Regions from separate parts of the Rhizobium sp. BK661 genome, predicted to be linked through region 1. Evidence: riboswitches for the same ligand, from Rfam matches in the RefSeq annotation. Region 1 holds a riboswitch; each other region holds the start of a gene.
What was found. A riboswitch is a leader RNA that binds a small molecule or an ion and turns the genes downstream of it on or off. The one in region 1 is predicted to bind cobalamin.
Positions count from the first base shown of each region.

Region 1 (2,260 bases):
TGTTGAAACCAAAGGGCGAATTCTTGGTATCTGCGCCTACCGTGAGAGGAGGTCGGCTCGAAAGGCGAGCGGTACCACCGCCCGCCTGTCGCTCTCAACGGATCAATAGGGATGCGCCAATGATGAGCAAGAGCAGTGTGACGGCGGCAGTCGTGCGTAGCAGGCGCGTGCGCCGGATCTGCGCGCCGCTCCAATCATAAGGCATTTGGTCCTCCTTGGGGCAAGGAACACGGCCCGACTGTGTCGGGTCGGAAAGCTATGGCATGGTTCGCTTGCGTAAGGCTGATCTAAATTAATGCTCAGAAAATTAGGTTGCCGGGCCTTCCACGCGCAGCGACCACCGGCTGCCATTGCTGGTCATGTGGACAATAGCGAGAGGTTCGATATCGGCGATCCAGAAGGAGGACACCGGAGCTTGTAGCGTGTTGATGATTGCTGCCCTGATGACCGCGGCATGAGTGATGGCGACGCTATGGCCACCGGCCTGCAGGCGCTCGCTCATCCAGGTGTTTACACGCATGCACACGGCGGCGATTGCCTCGCCACCGTGCGGCGCTTCTTCCGGTCGCGCCATCCAAACCGCCAGATTTTCCGGTTCCGCCTGCTGGATCTCCGCAATCGAGCGTCCTGCCCAGCGGCCAAAGTCACAATCGGCGAGCGCCTCGGAAAATTCCGGTTGTAGGCCAAGCGCCTCGGCCGTCTGCCGGGCGCGCAATGCCGGGCTGGCAACCACGCTATCGGCACGCCGGAGCCGAGGGACGATTGCCTTCGTCGCAATGATTGCCTTGTCGTTCAGCGGTTCGTCCTGCGGGAACCGCGCCTCGCGATTGGCGGCTGTCGAACCATGGCAGATCCAGGTGAGGCGCGTCATCACGTTGATCGTCTCCGGATAACGGGGAAGGGGACCTGCCGCTCTATGAAGTTTCGTTGACAGGCTCGAAGCCGCAGATATAACGGTTATGTTGTGGGTTTGGAAACCGGTGAAATTCCGGTGCGGTCGCGCCACTGTGATCAGGATGAGGATACCTCGGACTGGAAGTCAGACCCTGCCACGCAACAATTCTCGACTGAACGCGTCATTCCAGGAGGAATACATGTCTGACTCTACTTTTGCGCCCGTCGCCATACCCGCTCCGATTCCGGTTGGTGAGCTTTTGCCCTGGGCGATCTTCGGCGGTCTGCTGATGCTCATCGCCATCTATTTCGTCGGCACCGAAGAGGGCGCGATGGCGCTTTTCAACGGTATGTACGTGCACGAGTTCGTGCATGACGGCCGGCATCTTCTCGGCTTCCCCTGCCACTAAGGGAGTTCCGAACATGGTTGGAAATCTTTTGCTTCGCGGGATGCTCGCGGGCCTGATCGCTGGCATCCTCGTGTTTGCCTTTGCCCACACCTTCGGTGAGCCGCTGGTAGACCAAGCGATTGCGTTCGAGGAAGCCGCAGCGCAGGCAGCCGGCGAAACGGCCGAACCCGAGATCGTCAGCCGCGCCATGCAGGCCGGCATTGGTCTCTTCACCGGCGTGATGGCTTACAGCATCGCTGTCGGTGGGCTGTTCGCACTGGTTTTTGCCTTTGTCCAAGGCCGCTTCAGTGGTCTCGGGGCACGTGGAACGTCGGCAGTCATCGCGGTTGCGGCCTTCGTCTCCGTTGTTATCGTGCCGAATATCAAATACCCGGCCAATCCGCCGGCGGTCGGCAATCCGGATACGATCGGCGTCAGGACTGAGCTGTTCTTCCTGATGATCGTCGTTTCGATCGCCGCGCTCGTTGCCGCAATTGCGTTTGCACGCCGTCTCACTCCACGGTTCGGTGCCTGGAACGCAGGAATCTCAGCAGGTCTCGCCTATGTCGTCTTCATCGGTGTCGTGCAGTATCTGCTCCCGCCGATCAACGAGGTGCCGGAAGACTATTCGGCGGCGGTCCTTTGGCGTTTCCGTACGACCTCGATCGGCATGCACCTGATCTTGTGGAGCGTCCTCGGTGTGGCCTTCGGTGCGCTCGCCGAGCGCAAGCTTGGCGCCGTTGCAAAGCTGCGCGCTCACGCGCCGGCCTTCCATTGATCGGAGGGGCTCCGGAGCGATCCGGAGCCTCATTCAAACGATGATCTTTCGGCACTCAATTTTCCTTTTGTCCCTGCTCGCGTTGCTACAGTTTTGCTCGGTTGCGGAAGCACACCAGCGCAGCGGCAGCGGACCTCATACCGGCATTGCGATTGCCGAAATCTCACATGGCGAAATGATCATGTTCGCCGAGTATCGC
Region 1 is NZ_JANTYT010000005.1:356,371-358,630, forward strand. Features, by position in the region: gene FHX16_RS14250 (histidine phosphatase family protein) at 308-871, opposite strand; cobalamin riboswitch at 915-1,066, shown strand; gene FHX16_RS14255 (CbtB-domain containing protein) at 1,095-1,304, shown strand; gene FHX16_RS14260 (CbtA family protein) at 1,318-2,061, shown strand; gene FHX16_RS14265 (hypothetical protein) at 2,102-2,260, shown strand, end outside.

Region 2 (2,260 bases), on a different contig from region 1:
CGGGCAATGCGCGACGCGACCTCATCGCGCACGCGGCCAAGACCGTCGGCATCGAGAAGATCGGTCTTGTTGAGCACGATCAGATCGGCGCAGGTCAGCTGGTCCTCGAAAAGCTCCTCGATCGGGCTCTCGTGGTCGAGCGACTCGTCTTCCACGCGGCGAGCCTCGACGGCATCGTGATCATCGGCAAAGCGGCCGGCGGCAACGGCGGCGCTGTCGACGACAGTAATCACGCCATCGACAGTGACCTGCGTGCGGATATCAGGCCAGTTGAAGGCGGCAACGAGCGGCTGCGGCAGCGCCAGGCCGGAAGTTTCGATGACGATGTGGTCGGGGCGCTGCTCGCGCTCCAGAAGCTTGGTCATCGTCGGAATGAAGTCGTCGGCCACCGTGCAGCAGATGCAGCCGTTGGTCAGCTCGATAATGTCATCCTCGGTGCAGTTCTCCGCGCCGCAGCCCTTCAGCACGTCGCCGTCGACGCCGAGATCGCCGAACTCGTTGATGATAAGCGCGATCTTCTTGCCGTTCGTGTTGGAAAGCAGATTGCGGATCATCGTCGTCTTGCCGGCGCCGAGGAAGCCGGTGATGACGGTCGCCGGAATTTTCTGCTGGTTCATGAATTCAACCCTTCATCTTCAGCGGCAGACCTGCCGCGATAAAATACACATCCGCGGCCTCGGCCGCGATCATTTGATGCAAGCGACCGGCGTGATCGCGGAACTCCCGCGCCATGCGGTTCTCAGGAACGATACCGAGACCGACCTCGTTGGAAACGATGACGAGCCGAGCACGCGCTGTCGCCAGATACGCGGCAAGCGAAGCAAACTCGGCCTCCATGTCGCGCGCCTCCATCATCAGATTGGTAACCCAAAGCGTCAGGCAATCGACGAGGATCGCCCGCCCCTCGCCGTCGATCGCTCGCAGGCAGCCGACTAGATCAAGAGGCTCTTCATGGGTGTGCCAGAGCTCGCCACGATCGGCCTTGTGCTTGTCGATCCGGGCGCGCATTTCCTCGTCCCAGGCCCGGCCCGTCGCCACGTAATGGCGCTCCAGCTCGCTTGAGGCGACCAGTTGTTCGGCAAAACGTGATTTTCCCGAGCGCGCGCCGCCCAGGACGAAGGTCGCACCGGAGGATATCGGGCTCATGGCAGATGATATCCGATCTGCGGGACGCTGCCGCAAAGGAGCGGAATGGCTGTTGGACGCAGCCGAAAACTCTTTTGTTCAGCCATGACAACCTCCGTGCTGGCAGCGGGCATAAGCCCAGGGATGGGCTTCTCGCCCGGCACGGTTGGCAGGTCTCCTGGCTCGCGGGTCTTGGCCGCGATCGGGGCGGACCGGAAACCGGTCGCCCCAGATCGTGCCAGCGGATTTTCCTCGCCTTCCCGGCTGCATTTCATGAAAAGGCGGACGATTCGTAGACGTAAGAGGCGTCCTGCCCCGGTTGATCATGATGCACTGCCAGTGACTTTTCCGTCGCCATCTCCGCGCCGCCCGCCTGCACCATTGCAGGCTGTCATCAACGCGAAAACAACGCCGGACGGAAAACCCTGACCGCTCTACAGTCGCGGGGTCGGCTATGATGACGGTGCCCGGATTGGGTCCACCGCTTCACATTCCCTTTTCATCCGCACCGATTCAACCGGTCCGGAACCATCCGTTGTGAACTCATCGTTAGGCAAGGCCCTTGGTGAAGTCAATCGGAAGCCGATGCGCGCCTCGGCACGGTATACTGCCGGACCCGCTCTCAACACGACCTTCTCTACCAAATTCATCGTCTTTTATCAGTTACTTACGTCACAAATTATTGTTGCGATCGCCGGTCTTTTGCCGCAATTGCGTCGCAAGCGGGTCGCGCCACCGATTTGCCCTTCCCTCCCTTCCACTTGATCGCGCCCACTGCCGCCTAGTTTTCCCGTGATGCTCCTAAGAATCGATATCCGCCGTTTCGGTCCATTCCATACCCTTCTCGACATCGGGCGGATGCGCGCACTGCTGCGACGCACTGAGCTGGGGATGGTCATCGCGGGCGCGATCGTCGGCGTTATCTCCGGACTTGCGGTGACGGGCATGAGCCTCGTTTCCCGCGAAATGCACAGTCTGATCTTCGGAATCAGCGATATCGAGCGGCTGAGTTCCTCGCAGATCGACAACAAGCTGCTGTTGCTGACGGCGCCTGTCTGCGGCGGCATACTATTGGGTCTGATGCTCTTCGTGCTTGCCAAAACGCGCAAGAAGCCGATGGTTGACCCGATCGAGG
Region 2 is NZ_JANTYT010000004.1:134,172-136,431, reverse strand. Features, by position in the region: gene cobW (cobalamin biosynthesis protein CobW) at 1-617, opposite strand, end outside; gene cobU (bifunctional adenosylcobinamide kinase/adenosylcobinamide-phosphate guanylyltransferase) at 622-1,146, opposite strand; cobalamin riboswitch at 1,276-1,673, opposite strand; gene FHX16_RS11340 (chloride channel protein) at 1,921-2,260, shown strand, end outside.
Region 2: it holds a riboswitch for cobalamin, as region 1 does, so the genes downstream of both, cobU (bifunctional adenosylcobinamide kinase/adenosylcobinamide-phosphate guanylyltransferase) here and FHX16_RS14255 (CbtB-domain containing protein) in region 1, are expected to answer to the same signal.

Region 3 (2,260 bases), on a different contig from region 1:
GGATAAGGGCCGAGGGCCGTGTGCCCGACACCCATCGCTACCCCGCGTCGACTTGTGCTCGGTGGCGAGGCATCGTAGGTCAGGGGAATCGATGTCAGGAGGATTTAGATTGAGAAGTTCCGTCGAGATCTACAATGTCAGAACGGGCGAGGCGCGCGTCGTCTGGCAGACCGCGCAATTGGTGGAAGCGCCGAACTTTTCGCCGGACGGAAGCTATCTTCTGCTGAATGGCGACGGGCTTCTTTACCGGCTGGCGCTAGACGGTTCGGGCAAGGTCGCGAAGGTGGATACTGGCTTTGCCAGGACCTGCAACAATGATCATGGCATCTCGCCTAACGGCCGTGAGATCGTCATCTCCGATAAGACGGAATTCGGGAAGTCGACGATCTATGTGCTTCCCGCCGAAGGCGGGACGCCGCGACTTGTGACGCAAAATCAGCCGTCCTATTGGCACGGCTGGTCGCCCGACGGAAAAGAGCTCGCCTATTGCGGCATCCGCAACGACCTGTTCGATATCTACACGATCTCTGTGGCAGGCGGCGAAGAAAAGCGTCTAACGCATGGCGAAGGACGCAATGACGGGCCGGACTATTCCGCGGACGGCCAATGGATCTATTTCAATTCCAGCCGTACCGGCCTCATGCAGATCTGGCGGATCCATCCCGACGGGACCGGGCTCGAGCAGATCACCGGCGACAACTACGGGAACTGGTTCGCTCATCCGTCGCCCAACAATGACAAGGTTCTGATCCTCTCTTACGACCCTGACGTCTTCGATCATCCGCGCGATCTCCACGTTCGCCTGCGGCTGATGGACATGGACGGCGGAAATCTGAGGACGCTCTTCGATCTCTTCGGCGGACAGGGAACGATCAACGTGCCCAACTGGTCGCCTCTAGGCGATGAGTTCGCCTATGTACGTTATTACCCGGTCTCTGCGTAAAGGATTGCATCGAGCGATTTTTACCGGCATAGACCCTCCGTCGGGTGCCCGTCTCAGGCGGGAGAATCGGGAATTCGGTGAGAGACCGGAACGTGCCCAGCGCTGTAAGGCTGACGTCTGCCGCATCAAGCCACTGGTCCAGCACCGGGAAGGCGCGGCAGTCGGATGACGCCAAGTCAGAAGACCGGCCCGACATCGTAGACTGACCTGCGTGGACGGCGGGCGGTTGTGTTGTTGGGGATTGACGATGCGACCAGACCATTCAGGCTCCCTGTCGGGAGCCGCAGCCTTTTCGACCGAGGAACGTGACGCCGTTTATCGTGCGATCTCGACGCGTCGCGATGTCCGTTCGGAGTTTCTCCCGGATCCGATACCGGACGACGTTGTCCGCAGGCTCTTGACCGCCGCGCACCACGCGCCGTCGGTTGGGTTCATGCAGCCTTGGAATTTCGTCCTGGTGCGCGATCAGCAGGTGAAAGAGGCAGTATGGCAAGCCTTCGATCGCGCCAATCGCGAGGCCAGCGAGATGTTTGCGGGCGAGCGGCAGCAGCTCTACCGGTCGCTGAAGCTTGAAGGCATCCGCGCCGCACCGCTCAGCATCTGCGTGACCTGCGATCCGGATCGCTGCGGCGACGTCGTTCTTGGCCGAACGCACAATCGGCGGATGGATTCCTATTCGACGGTGTGCGCCGTGCAGAATCTGTGGCTGGCTGCCCGAGCCGAAGGTATCGGGGTTGGTTGGGTGAGCATTTTTCACGAGTCCGATATCAAGCAAATCCTCGGTGTGCCGGATCGCGTCGAGATCGTTGCCTGGCTCTGCGTCGGCTATGTCGATCAGCTCTATGACCAGCCGGAGCTGGCGGCCAAAGGTTGGCGTCAGCGGCTGCCGCTGGAGGAACTCGTGTTCACTGACCGTTGGGACAATTCGCTGGACTGAGGGTGGCTATTGTTGCTGCGGCTGAGGGCCCGGCTTTGCCGGGTTCTTCAGGTCGATCGTGCCTTGGTCGCCGGCCAGGAACTGTGGGCCGATCTGGCGGACCTTGCTGGTTGCCGGATCGTAAGGCCTGTCAGGTGCCTGTGGCTGCGAAGCCGCGGGGGTAACGGACTGGACCTTGGCCTCGGGCTTTTTGGTTTCGATCGTCGTAATTGATCCCTGCTGTGGAGGTTCGCTGATCGATTGGCTTTTTCGCATCCGCTCGTAGTAGCCGTTGAGATCGCAACTGCAGGACGATTTTTCGCCAGGCTTGCGGTTCTTGTAGGCGAAGGCATTCGGCATGGCGCTGTAGGGAGCGCCCGTCGCGGCCGAAATCATCTGTG
Region 3 is NZ_JANTYT010000004.1:259,062-261,321, forward strand. Features, by position in the region: gene FHX16_RS11970 (hypothetical protein) at 110-943, shown strand; cobalamin riboswitch at 969-1,151, shown strand; gene bluB (5,6-dimethylbenzimidazole synthase) at 1,191-1,880, shown strand; gene FHX16_RS11980 (DUF2865 domain-containing protein) at 1,887-2,260, opposite strand, start outside.
Region 3: it holds a riboswitch for cobalamin, as region 1 does, so the genes downstream of both, bluB (5,6-dimethylbenzimidazole synthase) here and FHX16_RS14255 (CbtB-domain containing protein) in region 1, are expected to answer to the same signal.